DNA from 3 places in the Shewanella sp. HL-SH5 genome. Region 1 is predicted to be linked to each of the others. Evidence: predicted binding sites of a transcription regulator. Region 1 holds the regulator's gene; each other region holds the start of a gene.

Region 1 (5,993 bases):
CCTAACCTTTGGGCCAATAAATGGCTGTCTCGTTCAAGCTCAGCACGCTCTAATTCAGGTTTGATCCCTAGCAAATTAAAGATAATTGCATAACGCTGTAATGTTTCACTGACGGTTTCAGCTAATAGCTCTAACTGGGTGATATTCGCTTGGACAACAACACAACGTTTATCACCACTAATTAAATTCTCCTCAACCATTTGATCAAGCACTAAATCAACATAAGCGGGAAGATCAGCAATACCCATAAATAATTCTGCTTTCATCAGCGGGTAAAAGTCCTCAACCACTGCCAGAATTTGTTCACGATTACATTCTTCATAGCGCACTAAACAACTGGCAATTAAGGAAGGAATAATCATGATATGAATAATGTTATTACGATAATAACTCAAGGTAATAGCGTGGTTAGGGTCAATTGCGACAATGTCCCCTAGTGGGTCTTTTTCTAAGGTAAATTTATTGAGTGATAAGCAATGCTTAACAATGGATGGACCATCACCTTCTGCAACCGATGCATAGTCGGAATAAGGTGCTTGTTTCAACAACTTTAAATAGAAATTTAGCTGACGCTCAAGCTGATGACGTTCTAACGCATTTTGCTCTGAGGCTAATAACACTAAACTAGTTAGCGTGACTGAACTTGCCGCTGCTGCGCCATTAATGTTGGTCATCACTTGATTGGCTAGAAGATTAACTGCTGGCGTAACCCATGATGGTTTCTGGTCTGGATCTTTGGCAATTTCTTCACGCCAATCAGGAGATTGTTGTTTCAAAAAGTTTTGTAAATTGATTGGCTCGCCAAAGTTTACGTAACCCTGGCCAAAATTACCCAGCTTACGAATAGCACCAAATACCTGCCAAAGCGATTCCTTCTCTTTTTTCTTACCACTTAATTCTTTATGGTAAGTAGCCACTTCCATCACGTGGTCATAACCAAGATAAACAGGCACTAACGTCACCGGCCGCTCAATACCACGCAGCACACTGTTAATTGTCATGGCTAACATACCGGTTTTAGGTGCAAGCAATCTACCAGTGCGTGAACGACCACCTTCGGTAAAGTATTCAACGGCGTAGCCCTTAGCAAACAGTTGATCTAAATACTCACGAAAAATAGCGGTATACAGTTTGTTGCCATTAAAACTACGGCGAATGAAAAATGCACCACCACGACGGAACATTGGGCCTGCAGGCCAGAAGTTTAAGTTGATACCGGCTGCAATGTGCGGCGGCACCATACCTTGGTAATACAAAATATAAGACAGCAGTAAATAGTCCATGTGGCTGCGATGACAAGGCACATATACAATTTCATGACCGTCATGATGCAGTTGGCGCACTTGCTCAGCGCCTTTGATGTTAATACCACTGTATAGCTTATTCCATAACCAGGTGAGAAAACGCTCAGCAATACGTACTAAACTATCTGAATAGTCGGCCGCGATTTCGTCCAGATACTCAATCGCAGTTTCACGCGCTTTCTCTTTGGAAATCTTCTTGTTTGCCGCTTCTTCTTCAATGGCCTTATTGATCGATTCAGACTTTAATAACGAAGCAAACAGAGCTTGACGGTTAGGCAGTTGTGGTCCAGTCATGACTTTACGTTGACGGCGAAAATGTACCCGAGCCACCCGAATTAATTTATGGGCAATGGCTTCATCAGTACCATGTTCATCGGCTAAATAGCGTAATGACATTGCGTTAGAGAACTGCACAAAACTATGGCGACCTAGAAATAGAATCATTAACCATTTACGTAACCAGGTTGGATTCTCACGTTCAAGCACAGCAGCTTTCATCGTGTCATCTTCTTTGCCTGGAGTACGGCCCCAGTAAAGACTTACTGGCACAAGTTGAATATCTAATTCAGGCTGCTGACGGTGGAGCGCTAATAAACTGGTAAAACAGTTTAAAAACTTCTCACCACCCTCACGCTTACCAATAATAGGCTTTCGCCCCTCTAAACAAACAACTCGTGGCACTTTCATACCATCAAGTTGTAATGGCGCATAAGGACTTGGTAAGCCTAAGCCTTGGGTCATTTCGCTTAATGCTGCAGTGTCACTGATCGACTCTGTCTTCATGACATAAACAATGGGCTTGTCTGGATCGAAGTTTAGATCTGCAAATGGGTCATGTGGCACAACTATCGTTTGCACCATCAGCTTTTGCACCCTACGCAGCAGTCTAAGCATGATTGAATCTGGTTTTGACATAATAATATTCGCAATAAAGCCCTTTTAATATGGGCGCATAGGATACCAGAAACTGGTTACCTTTCACTATAGGCTGTACACATCAAACAATGCTTTTAAATTCAAGAACAAATAAATTGAAGCATGCAATTGATACATATAATAAAAAAAAAATTTCAAATAATAAAATTAAAAAATAATTGGTGAATACTTGCGCAAACACAAACACTGTATATAATGACAGTTACTGTATAGAAAGACAGGAAATAACATGAGACCCTTAACACCACGCCAAGCTGAAATTTTAGAGCTTATTAAAAACAATATCTCTGAAACTGGTATGCCACCTACTCGTGCAGAAATCGCTACACGCTTAGGTTTCAAAAGCGCAAATGCCGCAGAAGAGCATTTAAAAGCCTTGGCTAAAAAAGGGTTTATTGAAATCATGCCCGGCACATCCCGTGGAATACGATTAACCCAAGAAGATGAACCCGAAGAAGCAGGTTTACCTTTAATTGGACAAGTCGCTGCAGGTGAACCTATTTTAGCGCAAGAGCATGTAGAACAATACTATCAAGTTGATCCTAATATGTTTAAACCTGCCGCAAACTTTTTGTTAAGGGTTCGCGGTGACAGCATGAAAAACATCGGCATTTTAGAGGGTGATTTACTCGCCGTTCATAAAATACAGCAAGCCAGAAATGGCCAGGTCGTTGTTGCTCGTGTTGAAGATGATGTGACAGTGAAACGTTTTGAGAAAAAAGGCAATGTCGTATATTTGCATGCTGAAAATGAAGCGTATGCACCTATCGAAGTCGATTTAAGTTACCAAAGCCTCACTATTGAAGGGCTTGCAGTTGGTGTAATTCGTAATGGAGAATGGTTATGAACAAACTAATGGGTACATCCCCTCGTCATCCTGGTTTATGGGTAGATTTGCCAACTGCAGATATTAATTTAGCGCAGCCTATCACCACACTCCAAACCGAAACCAATGGTAAAGTGGAACTCAGTCAATATGCTAGCCAATTGGCACAACTAAGCCTGCAAGGTCGTTGGATTGTGCTAATTAATCCCGCCAATATCAATTATAAACAGATGTTAGCTAGTGCTGGGGTAAGAATGGACCGCGTATTGTTAGTACATGCCAAGGATGAAATTGAAACACTTTGGGCAATGGAAAAAGCATTAACCAGTGGTACATCAAGTGCCGTTATTTCATGGACTCAACCTTTAGATGCACGCGACAGTCGCCGATTAGAGTTAGTCGCAAAAAGTGCCCGAGCATTAGGTGTCGTTATTGAAGATGTAAGCACTCACTTAGGCACTAATTTGGCAACTAAAGCGATTATTTCAAATCAAAATAATGCTGTTAAAACAATTAATTTCACTTCATTTCATTAGTACTAAACGCCGTGTTTACTGAGCCCTGTCTATGTACAGGGCTTTTTTATGCAAAATTTCAGTTAATTAGCTATAAAAGTGATCTTGATCAATGTTTAATCTACAAGTAATGTATTTAACAGGGTTGAAACATTTTTAACCTAATTGAAACGCTACAGTCTAGATTTTATCTGACAGATAAAAGCGTCAAATCAGAATTGATAGGTTCAGTTGTAGGTGCCAGCGTGGTGCACATAAATACAAATCCGTAAGCCTTACACGCTTACAACCACCAGGGTACTTTGAAGTCATCAAGCTTTTTTGGGAACCGAAGAGTTTACATAGAGCAGAGACTTACTGTGTGACTCTTCTTTGTAGTTGCTATTCGCAATTGGCAGAGGAGAAGTCTTGTGAAGCAATGGTTGTATTGTGTAATGGCGGTGTTACTGGCACCTCCACTTGGGGCAAACGAAATGCCCCTCAACATGACAAAGGGTGTAACGAATATCAGTGGCCAGGTTTATGACCTCCATATGATTATTCTTTATATTTGCTGTGCTATTGGTGTTGTGGTGTTCGGGATCATGATTTATTCAATGATCTATCATCGTAAATCCAAAGGCGCGGTCGCGGCAAATTTTCATGAAAGTACCAAAGTAGAAATTGCTTGGACCGTGATCCCATTTGTTATTTTAATTGGTATGGCCATTCCAGCCACTAAAACCCTTATCGCTATGGAAGATCCGTCTGACGCGGACTTAACCATTAAGATCACTGGTTCGCAGTGGAAATGGCATTACAGTTATTTTAATGAAGATGTCGAGTTCTATAGCATTTTATCCACTCCTCGCACCCAAATTGACGGTGATGAAACTAAAAGCGCAACCTACTTATTAGAAGTAGATAAACCTTTGGTACTGCCTCTCAATCGGAAAGTGCGTTTTTTAATGACATCAGATGATGTTATCCACTCTTGGTGGGTTCCAGCTTTTGCGGTTAAAAAGGATGCTAACCCAGGCTTTATTAACGAAGCTTGGACACGAATTGATAAAGCAGGAACTTACCGTGGTCAATGTGCTGAATTATGCGGCAAAGACCATGGATTTATGCCTATTGTGGTTCAGGCGTTGCCTGAAGCGGAATATGATGCGTGGCTTTTAGACCAAAAACAGCTTGCCAATAATGCAGCTGCCGCGGCTCAAGCAGCCTTATCAGAAACTCTTTCAAAAGAAGAGTTAATGACCAAAGGTGAACAAATTTACCTCTCTACATGTGCAGCATGTCACCAACCTAATGGTGCAGGCTTACCCGGTGTATTCCCATCTCTTATTGGCAGCCCACTCATTAAGGGGCCTGTCGATGGCCATATTAATATTGTGCTTAATGGTAAGCCTGGAACAGCAATGCAATCATTTGCAAAACAGTTAACCGCCAAAGATATTGCCGCGGTTGTCACCTATGAGCGTAATGCTTGGGGGAACGACTCCGGTGATGTTATTCAGGCTGTTGATGTAAGCAATGTTGCCAGTGGTATTAATGCAGCAGAACCTAATCCAGCAAATACCAGCACTCAAGCAGTTGTATCTGCCGATCCATCTGAGCAAGTCAATGCTGCAGTTACCAAAGCTGTCGACATTGTCGCCGAGGTGAAAGAGGTAGATTTGACGGAATTAACTTATGAGCAGTTAATGACCGAAGGTCTACAGGTATACACATCGTCTTGTGCTGCTTGTCATCAAGCAACAGGTGCAGGTTTACCTGGTGCGTTCCCATCATTGATTGGTAGTCCCATAATTACTGGCCCTGTTGATGCGCATATCAATATCGTTCACAACGGTAAACCTGGTACCGCGATGCAAGCTTTCGCCAGTTCATTATCACCACGCCAAATGGCAGCGGTGATCACTTACGAGCGTAATGCATGGGGTAACAATTCAGGCGATACGGTGCAAGCAGCCGATGTCAATAGCCATGGACAGTAGGGGATAATTAATGAGTACATCTACGCACGATACTGCAGTCCATGACGACCATCATCATGGTGCCCCTAAGGGCATTATGCGCTGGCTGCTAACCACTAACCATAAAGACATTGGCTCTTTGTATTTATGGTTTAGTTTTATTATGTTTCTAACTGGCGGTGCCATGGCAATGGTGATCCGCGCTGAGTTATTTCAACCAGGCTTACAACTAGTTGAACCTAACTTTTTCAATCAAATGACCACAGTTCATGGCCTTATCATGGTATTTGGTGCTGTTATGCCAGCCTTTACCGGCTTAGCTAACTGGCTAATACCTATGATGATTGGTGCGCCAGATATGGCATTACCTCGCATGAACAACTGGAGCTTTTGGATTTTACCCTTCGCCTTTACCATGTTACTTAGCACATTATTTATGGAAGGCGGTGGA
Region 2 (5,993 bases), 930 kb from region 1:
AAGCTGGTGCATCTAATATTGGCATTAGTCTGTAGTACTAACCTACTATCACTAAAAAATATTCAAAAGCCTGATATTATTCAGGCTTTTATCGCACTATCTTCAGTAAATTTAAGCTCTTCAGTAACATTAAACCTAAAACTGAATAAATAAACACGTGTTTAACTTTAGCCTAATTGCATCCTCTTATTAAAACAAAGTAAAGTAGACTTACTATTATTTTGTTAAGGAATTGCGAGGGATGTCCAGTATTCTTACCCCGCTGATCGCTGTGTTTATTATTATGTTACTCGGCGGTATTGTTCAAAAATTAAGATTTCTACCAGCAGATACCAATCTAATCCTCAATCAATTTGTTTACTACATTGCCTTTCCAGCAATTTTATTGATCGTGCTCGCTGAAACGCGCATTGAAGATATTATTCAGTGGGGATTTATAGGTGGATTTAGCCTGGCGATGATCATCACCTATGCACTCGTAATAGCCGTATCCTTATGGCGCAAACCTAAGCAGCAAGCTATTGCAGCTATGCGCGCATTAAATGCCACCTTTGGCAATACAGCATTCATTGGTATTCCATTACTAAGCCTGTTATTTCCTGGTAACAAAATCGCATTAGTCGCGGCAGCTATAGCCAGCCTGCTGTCGGTATTTATGTTTGCCTTTGCACTCGTCTCTATCGAACTTGCCAGCCGCGACAAACAGTCCGCAGATCATGCTATCGTCATTATGGCTAATGCATTATATAAAAATCCGATAGTGCTTGGCAGTATGATAGGTATAAGCTTATCGGCATTGCATATCACCTTACCCGAAAGCCTATCATTGGTGCTGCACCAAATAGGTAGTACCTCTAGCCCTTGCGCACTATTTGCCATAGGAATGGTACTTGCTAAAGCGTTTCAGCATCAATCTTTAGCAAAGCTATTCAGCCTTAGCCTGATTGCAGAAATAAGTTTAATCAACTTACTCAAATTAATAATTCAACCTTTTATTGCCTTTGGCTTACTGAAACTCTTTAGCGTAGAACATGAACTACTGACTATGGGAGTGCTATTAGCCGCCTTGCCAACGGCAGCAAGCGTCTATTTATTGGCCGAACGATACCAAATAAATGCTAATAGCAGCGCACAAGGTATTCTATATGGCACATTAATGACCTTTGTTAGCTTACCTATAATAGAAACACTATTAAAATCTTATGGTTAATTAACACACTCGGATAGTCTAACAAATAACCAAAGATAATTTTCTGGCTACTACTTTACTGTATAAAAAATCAGTATATACTGTTTATCAATACAGTGGTTTGATAGTTTCATTGACAGGAATTCATTATGCTTTGCCAACTCAGCATCAACAATTTTGCTATTGTACGTTTTTTAGAATTAGATTTTAAAGCCGGTATGACCACCATAACGGGTGAGACAGGTGCAGGTAAATCTATTGCTATTGATGCGCTTGGCTTATGTTTAGGTAACCGCAGTGATGCCAATACGGTGAGACCTGGAGCTAATAAAACCGAAGTCAGTGCCCGCTTCACATTGCATGATGTGCCGCAAGCTAAGCGCTGGTTAGAAGATAATGACCTAGATAATGAAGATGACTGCATTTTACGCCGCACCATTAACAGTGATGGTCGCTCACGAGCTTATATCAATGGCAACCCAGTACCTATTGCCCAACTTAAAAGCATAGGCCAATTACTCATTGGTATTCATGGTCAGCATGCTCACCACGCAATGCTAAAAAGTGAGCATCAACTTACCCTACTAGACAGCTACGCCAACCATAAGCTGTTAATTGACACTGTACATGCCAGCTATCAACGTAATAAGCAGATCGAAAATGAGCTTAAAATGCTCGAACATGCGCAACATGAGCGTATATCCCGCAAACAGTTACTCCAATATCAAGTTGAAGAACTAGATGAATTTAATTTAGCTGACGGTGAATTTGTTGAAATAGAACAAGAACATAAACGCCTTGCTAATGGTACTGAACTGATTGAAACCTGTCAGGCCAGTTTAGATCTACTGACCGAAGGTGAAGAGTTCAACATAGAATCACTGCTAAATAAAGTGATTCATTTAGCAGATAATTTACAAAGCGTGGATGAAAAGTTAGCCCCTGTAGCCAGTATGCTTAATGAAGCATTAATTCAGATACAAGAAAGCACAGTTGAAATAGAAGACTACCTTAGCCGTTTAGAATTAGACCCTGAACACTTTACCTATTTAGAGAAGCGTTTAACCACCGCAATGCAACTTTCACGCAAGCATCATGTGAGTGCTGAAGACTTATCAGCTCATCATGCACAGCTAAAAGCTGAACTGGTTGGGTTGTCTGATGATGAAACTAAATTAGATGAGATTAAACAGGCGTTAGCTTTCAGCCGTGAGGCCTATTTAACCCATGCCCAAAAACTCAGTCAAAGCCGGGCTCGCTATGCTAAAGAGTTAGATAAATTAGTCACTCGTTCAATCCATGAATTAAACATGCCAAAAGGCCAATTTAATATTGCGGTAAACTTTAACCCTGAAATGAGTAACAGTTTGGGTTGTGACCAAGTGGAGTTTTTAGTTAGCACCAATCCAGGACAGCCATTACAACCGATTGCTAAAGTGGCTTCTGGTGGCGAACTATCGCGCATAGGCTTAGGTATACAAGTTATTACCGCTAAAAAAGTCTCTACCCCAACATTAATATTTGACGAGGTCGATGTGGGTATTTCAGGACCTACTGCAGCAGTTGTTGGCCGAATGTTAAGAAGTCTAGGGGATTCAACACAAGTCTTTTGTGTTACCCATTTACCGCAAGTGGCTGGTAATGGTCATCAACATATGTTTGTCAACAAGTTCAACAAAGGTGGGCAAACTGAAACGACAATGCAAAATTTAGATAAAGAGCAGCGCATAAACGAATTAGCCCGTTTATTAGGTGGCGATATTATCACTGAAAACACCCTAGCGAATGCCAGAGAACTGTTGCAATAAAGAGTTAAATACCACTAATATGGGCTTTCCCTAAATTCACTATAATGATCAACGAAATAGGGCCTGAATTAAAAGTATAATAAAATCAAGGGTAAGAATGCTTAAGTCAATACTTAAAATAGCCGTCTATAGTGTAGCTTCAATCATATTCTTGCTGGCTCTTATCTTTGCTGTTTTAGTTTATATTAATATTGAAGACCGCTACTTGTCGGTGAATACTCAACAATTAGAAAAGTGGGCTCAACTTGAAACGGTTAATGAAAGTCAGAACGCTTTTGTATTAGCGCAGCAGATAGTAGGTACACAGCAAGCCCCTTTAATCCTTCCTTTGTCAGATGTGCAGCACTTATTGCTGCAACAATATCAACAAACCTGTCATAAAGAATTAATTGAAAATTGTCATAATTTTATAGCGGGTAACTTAGTAGATGTTAAGTTTATGCTGACAAGTCATGTTGATTTAATTAATCAATATCAACAGATTATTACGTTGCCTTTGTGGCATGAAAGTCTAGATAACTCAGCAGATAGACCACAAATTAATTTCACTAACTTATCTAATATTCAGATGCTTGCTGAGCTAAATGCATTATTGAGTTCACGCACTGGCAGCCCTAGTTTTATTAATGACTTTATTGATGCTGATTATCGATTTTGGAACAATATTTTTCATTCATCAAGCGACCTTGCAACCTTCTCTTTAGCGGGCAGTAAAATGCAAAAAAACCTAGCCTGGGGAGTGAAAATACTTGCTGCAGAAGCACCTCTTAATGGCACTTACCCTGCAGCGTGGAAACTTAGCAGTAAACTGTCAGAGGAAAGTATTCAAAGAGTATTTGCAGCAGAATATCTATTTGTAAAAGCTGTGATGATTGAAATGCTGAGTAATACCTACCCTTTATCTGATATTAACTATTATCAACAATGGCTTATTAGCCTTTTTTTCAAGTTAAATGACAGCCTTAACATGAATGCCGAAAGGGTCATGAATCAATACCAACAAGTCATCAAAAATCAATTAAGTGAAGCTATGGTGAGAGATTCAATGGCTGGATTAAAAGCAAAGGATGAGCAGAACGAGCAGAGTTTTGCGTATTGTGACTATGACTCAACGATAGAAAAAATTTGGGCGATGAAATATAACCCAATAGGTAAAGTGATCAGCTGTTTAAACACGGATATGGTTAAATACTTTGAGCAATCGGAGAAAATAACACAATTACAAAAACAATCAATACAACTTAGAAAAGAGAGCAAAAAACGTTAAAGTTGTATTATCCGAAAAAATAAGCACATGCCTGCAAACACATAAATGCAAAAACACCTGCTAAAACATCATCAATCATAATGCCAAAGCCGCCATGTACTTTGGCATCTAACCACCTGATTGGCCAGGGTTTGAGGATGTCAAAGAACCTGAAAAAACCAAAACCGACTAATAACCATATCCATCCTGCTGGAGCTGCAATTAACGTGATAAGTAAACCTGCCACTTCATCCCACACAATAGCTCCATGATCATGCACTTGCATATCACTTGCTGCCTTATCGCAAATATAAAACCCCACCAGCACGATTAATAGCGTCAAAGCTAAATATACTGGCAGACTTAAGTGACTCATTAATAGATATAAAGGTATGGCTGCAATAGTGCCGAAGGTGCCAGGGGCTTTAGCCGCTAAGCCGCTGCCAAAACCCAGTGCAAGGAAGTGAATAGGATTAGATAGACGTAAACGTTTCACCGCCGGGTCTTGAGAGAATAACTTCATTAAAAATGCTCGAAACCTTTAAACTCTGGCATGAAGGGCTGGCCGTCTAAAGTGAATTTGACTTTATCACCAGAACAAATCTGACCAACGTTAACAAACTTCACCCCCGAATGAATTAAGGCGGTATCTATTGCGCCACGCTGTGACTCGGGTACAGTGAATAATAGCTCATAATCTTCCCCCCCAGTCAGAGCATAGGCTAGAGCTTGTTCAGCTGTCACGCTGTTTTTTAGTGAGCTAGACAATGGAATTGCATTAGCATTAATAGTCGCACCTACATTAGATGCTTTAAGAATATGGGACAGATCTGAGACTAAACCGTCAGATAAATCAATCGCACTAGATGCAAGACCACGTAACGCTTGTCCTGCTAGCACCCTTGGGGTGGGATAATAATGTCGGTTCAGTAAATATTCTTTATACTCTGGCTTAACCGCTTGCACTCCCCGCAGCATATCGAGTCCAAGGGCTGAATCCCCTAAAGTTCCGGTCACATATATCCAGTCACCGACTTTTGCACCGCTGCGCTTTAACGATTTACCTTTAGGAATTTGCCCATTAATGGTCAGGCTTATACAGCGGGGTCCTCGAGTGGTATCGCCCCCCACTAAAGCGACACTATAGTAGTCTGCGATTTCAAATAATCCATTACTAAAATCAGCAAGCCATTGAGTATCTACCTCAGGTAAAGATAGCGCTAATGTCATCCAGGCAGGCTCAGCTCCCATGGCAGCTAAATCAGACAAATTCACTGCCAGTGATTTATAGCCAAGAGCATGTGCTGGCATATCAGCAAAAAAATGCACGCCTTCAACTAAGGTATCGCATGAAATAGCAATCACCTTACCTTCGGCGGGCTGTACCAAAGCACAATCATCGCCAATGCCTAAGATGACATCACGACGCTTTTGTCCACGGTTTTTAAAAAATTGTTCAATAAGTTGGAATTCTTTCACGCTAGCACTGGTCGGAAAAACCCGCCCACCTTATTTTTAAGCATGTTAATACAAAAAAAACGGTATCCGAAGATACCGTTTCTAGGATTACTTATTTCTAACGATTTTATCTAACAAACCGTTGACGAACTTGTGACTATCATCAGCTCCAAAAGCTTTAGCAAGTTCGATACCTTCATTGATGGCAACCTTAAAAGGGACATCTTTTTTGAAGGTCAGCTCAAATGTTGCTAAACGTACTATGGCTTTTTCAACCGGTGATACTTCACTA
Region 3 (5,993 bases), 770 kb from region 1:
TGATTTTTAGTGTTAGCGTTAACGGTCATTCTAGAGTGAATTTTTATTTACACAATAACGTGTCTACTGCAAAGAAAAACCACGCAGTCACAATGGCAATTGAACAGCCTATGTTAGAATAATGGCATATTTTATCTTGATTGAGGACGTTTCGTGACTGCATTAAATCAATTATATCCACAACCTCTTTGGCAATGGTTCGAACAAATTTGTGCTATTCCCCACCCTTCTAAGCATGAACAAGCGCTATCAAGCCATATTCAACAATGGGCAAAAGGCAAAGGCCTTAGCGTGGTTGAAGATAAAGTGGGCAACCTCATTATTCGTAAACCTGCCACACCCGGTATGGAAGATCGCAAAATTGTTGTCTTACAAGCTCATATCGATATGGTGCCACAAAAAAATGCCGACAAAGTGCATGACTTTGAAAAAGATCCTATCGAAGCCTATGTTGATGGTGAATGGGTTAAAGCAAAAGGTACAACATTAGGTTCAGATAATGGCATTGGCATGGCTTCGGCTTTAGCCGTGCTAGGCAGCGATGACATTAAACATGGTCCACTAGAAGTCTTATTGACCATTGATGAAGAAGCCGGCATGACCGGCGCGTTTGGGTTAGAAGCCGGTTATTTAGACGCTGAGATTTTGATCAACACCGACTCTGAACAAGAAGGTGAGATTTACATGGGTTGTGCTGGCGGTGTTGACGCCCAGATATCTGTGCCACTTTCATGGCAAGCACCTGAGCTGAGCAATCAATCGTTTAAGCTGACCTTGTCAGGCATTAAAGGTGGCCACTCTGGGGTAAATATTCACCTTGGACGTGGTAATGCCAATAAACTACTGGCACGTTTTCTGTTTAAATACAGTGATGAATTAGCGTTAGAACTTGTTGATTTTACCGGTGGTTCATTACGTAATGCTATTCCACGTGAAGCGAATATCAGCTTTATGTTACCGGCTGAAAATGTTGATGGGTTAAAAACGGCTATTAGCGCATTTCAGGCTGTGGTACGTGAAGAGTTAGCGATTGCCGACCCAAGCATGTTGTTAACCTTAGAAGCCATTGATGCACCAAGCAAAGTGATGGGCGAAGATGCGCAAAACAGCTTAATTGACTTACTACATGCCTGCCCTAATGGGGTAATACGTATGAGTGATGAAGTAGCTGGTGTAACTGAAACCTCATTAAATGTGGGTGTCATTAGCACTGAACAAGAAAGCGTTGAAATTTTATGTTTAATTCGCTCGCTTATCGACTCAGGCCGTGATGAAGTGCAAGGCATGTTAAATGCACTGACCAATCTTGCGGGTGCCAGTATTGAGTTTAGCGGCGCTTACCCTGGTTGGAAGCCGGATAACAGCTCACCGGTTATGGCCATTGTGCGTGATACCTACAATGACATTTACAAAAAAGACCCAACCATTATGGTTATCCATGCTGGTCTTGAATGTGGCTTATTTAAAGAGCCTTACCCAACTATGGACATGGTATCGATTGGCCCCACTATTCGTTACCCGCATAGCCCGGATGAAATGGTTAACATTGAAACCGTAGGCCAATACTGGCAGTTATTATTAGCCGTATTAGAACGCATTCCAGCTAAAGCTTAATGTAAGGCTAGGCTTAATGCGATGTAAGGCAAGGCTTTAAGCCATTCAGCATAGAAACTTAAAACTGTAAATCGAGTTGGGCAACCGACTCAGTTTGCAGTTTTTTTTCACCTGCTTCTGCCAACCCAACACTGACCCCAATTAACCTAATACCACGGTCATTACTTCTGGTCAGTGCTTGTTGTAACAATTGATAAAACAAGTTTACCGATATTTCATCACTGCGCTGCTCGATGGTGGTTTGTTTAAAATCGTTGAATTTGATCTTCACCACTTGCTTGTTGATTAATCGATCTTTTGCGCTGCGGCTCACCCGACTATCAAGCTCTTGAATAAGTTGCGGTAATACTTGATGGCATTGGGCTAAGGTAAAAATATCCTGGGCTAATGTTGTTTCAACACCCACAGATTTACGCACTCGGTTATTGCTGATAGGCCTTGGATCGATGCCATTTGATCGTTCAATTAACACTGCGCCAAACTTACCAAAACTTTCCAGTAACTTTGCCTTAGGATACAGCTGCACATCGGCACAGGTTTCTAACCCTAATACCGACAATTTTTGCGCTGTGACTTTGCCAACGCCCGGAATTTTCTTTAACGGTAGCGTGCGTACAAATTCAGGAATTTCATCGGGGGTAATCACATATTGACCATTAGGTTTATTTAAATCTGAGGCAATTTTGGCTAAAAACTTAATCGGCGCGACGCCCGCTGATGCTGTTAATCCGGTTTCTAACTCGATATCTCGGCGAATGGCCTGGGCAATTAAGGTCGCGCTGCCGTGGTATTGCTGACAGTCACTGACATCGAGGAAAGCCTCATCTAATGACAGTGGTTCAATCACATCACTGTAGCGGTTAAATATCTGTCTTATTTGTTGTGAAACATCTTTATACACCTGCATCCGCCCAGGCACCAAGACTAAATGAGGGCACAGCTTTAACGCTTGATAGCTCGACATAGCTGAGCGCACACCAAACTTTCGTGCCGCGTAGTTACAGGTACTGATAACACCACGGCGATCACTACGTCCACCTACAGCAATGGCTTTATCGCGTAATTCAGGAAAATCACGCATCTCAACAGCGGCAAAATAACAGTCCATGTCGATATGAATAATTTTGCGCATTGCTGATGCCATTAAGATTAAAAAGGTAACCTATAATACTGTATGTAAAAACAGTATTCAATGTATCCGCCAGATAAATAAAGCACAGCATTTAGATGAAATGGAATAGGAAATAAGTTGTGTGTTCCGACTAAGTATCTATTATGATAAATCAATTGGTTATAGGTTATTTACACGGATAAGTTAACACATGCATGTACCCGAAAAATGGCAAATGGACAACTTAAGTGCCATACATCAGTTTATTGCACAACATGGTTTTGCGTCTGTCATATCACCAAACTTAGAAGCCTCGCATATTCCGCTGATATTAAAAGCAGACGAGGGTGAGCATGGGGTACTTTATGGCCATTTAGCACGTAGCAATCCACATTGGCAGGATATTATAGACAGTTCAGTATTGTGTATTTTTAATGGCCCTCATGCCTATATTTCACCTACCTGGTATCATGCCTCCCCTGCTGTACCCACCTGGAATTACAGCGTGGTACACGCTAAAGGCACGGTTGAGCTCACCGACGATAAAACCACAATGGCGATATTAGAAACAACAATACAGAAATATGAACCGAGTTTATTAACACCCACCCCTGAAAGCCCTGAAGGTTTTATCCCAAAGCAATTTCAAGATAAGTTAGCTAAAGGGATTGTCGGGTTTAAAATTGTGATTACTGAGCTACAAGGTAAACAAAAACTTGGCCAACATAGAAGTTCACTTGATCAACTCGGAGTGGTTGCAGGCTTGTCAAAGTCTACCGGCATAGATGAGCAACAGCTGTTGAAGTACATGGTCGATAACAATATTGCGCTAGGTTAAAAGTAAGCACTTTTCCTAGCGGCTTTAACCTAAACCGTATGATTTAGATGCTTAACTTAACGACCAGGCTCAAAGGCATCGTATCTGGGTAACTGAGCATCTAAATCTTCCCAGTTTGCTTTGGATGAAACAAAGTTGTGCGAAATAGGCCTTTCAATTATGTCAGTATCAAGTATACCGAGTCGGATCCTGTAGCGCTGTGGATCTTGCTCGTTTGAACTGTACACAGGTGAGCCACAATAACTGCAAAAATGTCGATTTCTACCGGGCTTAAATGAAAATATACTTAAGCTATTTTTGCCCGATACAATCTCAAAATCAGCCGCATTAATGAAACCATTTGTGGCGAATGCAGTGCCACTATTTTTCCTGCATAAAGAGCAGTGACAATGAATAATATCACTTATTTCGCCCTTTATGGTTATGCTAACCTCACCACACAAACACTTTCCCTGATACATAATCGCCATCACCTTGTGCTATAAAAATTGCTCGTCAAACTAAAAGCTGTCGCCACTAAAGCCTGTAGCCACGCCAAATAGCATGCTTAATGGTATATTTAACCTAATCTAACGTTTGTGAAGACTCATTACTAATGCAGTTTTTTATTATGGTTATCTTCACTGTCATATGACACTTGGCGAATATCAATGGTCACCTTAATGCTTAACAGCTTTTTTTGGATAAGTTTACTGAGAGCATCATTTTCAGGTGATGCCATAAAACGGTTGAGGTTATAAGGCGTATCGAAGACACATATAACCTGTAAGCTTTTAGGAAAGTCGCTGTAATTAACAATATGGGTCAACCATTCGAAACCGCTATATTCATTTAGGGCGATTTCACACACCTGGGTTAACACTTGTCGAATTTGATTGTCTATTTTTTTATCGGTTTTACGCATATATCACAGTGACCCAAAATTCAAATAACAGCAGGAAGGTGGAATAAGTTAGCCAGTGTAGCAAAGTTGCTGATACCATTTAACATAAAAAAGCCCAACCCCTTTCGGGACTGGGCTTTAAAATCAACAAACGCCTCAATTAACAATGTTAATTAACGCATTCTTAGTCGATTAATTACATCTTAGTTTGCAGGTAATTCTGTAAACCAACACGCTCAATTAAGCGTAATTGTTTTTCTAACCAATACATGTGATCAGATTCAGTATCATCCAATAAGACTTCTAAAATCTCACGGGTTTGATAATCGCCTTTCTCTTCACATAGCTTAATCACTTTACGTAAATCATCCGCCACTTTGTATTCATACTGTAGGTCGTTATTTAGCATTTCTTGCACATCTTTACCGATGTTTAATGCTTCGCGGCTGGCTACATCTGGCCTGCCTTCTAAAAATAGAATGCGTTGCACTAGTTTAGCTGCATGGGCTTTCTCGTCATCAGATTCATGTAATATACGGGTATATAATTCGTCAAATCCCCAATCTTCATACATATGAGCATGCACAAAATATTGGTCCATTGCTGATAACTCACCGGTTAACAAGCTGTTTAATGCGTCAATAACTTCTGAATTGCCTTTCATAATATTGTCCTGTTAATCTTTAATTTGAGATTGAAGATAGTTTTGAATACCGATTTGTACTATCTGTTCTTGCTGAGATTCAATCCAATCTAAATGCTCTTCTTCATCTTCAAGCAGGTCTTCAAGTAAATCGCGGGTAACGTAATCTTGTTCTGTTTCACACAATTTGATCACATCACGTAATGCAGCAATTTGCTCGGTTACCGCTTCTTTATCACAGCCCAACATTTCTTCGGCATCTTCACCAATACGCAGCTTGTCTAGTTGCTGTAAATTCGGTAATCCCTCAAGAAATAATACCCGCTCAATAAGCTTGTCTGCGTGTTTCATGTCTTGAATTGATTTCTTGTATTCTTTTTCGTTGAGCTTCTCTAAACCCCAATGTTTGAACATTCGCGCATGTAAAAAGTATTGGTTAATGGCGGTCAGTTCGAAAGTTAATACGCGGTTTAACTGACTAATGACTTTTGGATGACCTTTCATAATGATGTCCTTGATAGCTTAACTTGATCTGGATCAATTTAGGCTAGGATAGTACACCTAGCATGGTATTGCAAATTATCCTTTAAATTCATACACATAGTATTGATAACTATTATCATTATAACTAAGGTTTGTAAACCAGATACAAATCGCAGCCATAAAAAAAGCCTTCAAAATGAAGGCTCTTTACAATGTAGGCTAGCTAAATTTTAGCCAGTAATGCGCTTATGTAACTCTTGAATCGAGTTCACATTAGTGCGGTCATCTGCAGCATGCGCTAGACATGTAGCAAATGCAGCATTCAGTGTTGTGGTGTAATTCACTTTATAACGCAGTGCTCCACGACGGATCTGACGTGAGTCTTCAATCGCCTGGCGACCTTCAGTCGTGTTGATAATGT

The links. Region 1 encodes LexA, which represses DNA repair genes until DNA is damaged. Its sites were predicted from a motif close to TACTGTATNNNNATACAGTA; they were not measured.
Region 2: recN (DNA repair protein RecN) is a predicted target of LexA. The motif match lies at 1,289-1,308, and genes of this name have one in related genera.
Region 3: dinB (DNA polymerase IV) is a predicted target of LexA. The motif match lies at 2,783-2,802, and genes of this name have one in related genera.

Annotation. Positions count from the first base shown of each region.
Region 1 is NZ_CP195038.1:3,888,533-3,894,525, forward strand. It holds gene plsB (glycerol-3-phosphate 1-O-acyltransferase PlsB) at 1-2,219, opposite strand, end outside; gene lexA (transcriptional repressor LexA) at 2,470-3,087, shown strand; gene ACRWQM_RS16990 (cell division inhibitor SulA) at 3,084-3,602, shown strand; gene coxB (cytochrome c oxidase subunit II) at 3,992-5,563, shown strand; gene ctaD (cytochrome c oxidase subunit I) at 5,574-5,993, shown strand, end outside.
Region 2 is NZ_CP195038.1:2,957,810-2,963,802, forward strand. It holds gene ACRWQM_RS12930 (YjaG family protein) at 1-35, shown strand, start outside; gene ACRWQM_RS12935 (AEC family transporter) at 242-1,210, shown strand; gene recN (DNA repair protein RecN) at 1,339-2,997, shown strand; gene ACRWQM_RS12945 (hypothetical protein) at 3,095-4,264, shown strand; gene ACRWQM_RS12950 (phosphatidylglycerophosphatase A family protein) at 4,272-4,766, opposite strand; gene thiL (thiamine-phosphate kinase) at 4,766-5,722, opposite strand; gene nusB (transcription antitermination factor NusB) at 5,810-5,993, opposite strand, start outside.
Region 3 is NZ_CP195038.1:3,115,310-3,121,302, forward strand. It holds gene ACRWQM_RS13595 (aminoacyl-histidine dipeptidase) at 154-1,614, shown strand; gene dinB (DNA polymerase IV) at 1,673-2,746, opposite strand; gene ACRWQM_RS13605 (FMN-binding negative transcriptional regulator) at 2,937-3,563, shown strand; gene ACRWQM_RS13610 (GFA family protein) at 3,620-4,024, opposite strand; gene ACRWQM_RS13615 (Fis family transcriptional regulator) at 4,156-4,467, opposite strand; gene bfr (bacterioferritin) at 4,643-5,110, opposite strand; gene bfr (bacterioferritin) at 5,123-5,593, opposite strand; gene carB (carbamoyl-phosphate synthase large subunit) at 5,803-5,993, opposite strand, start outside.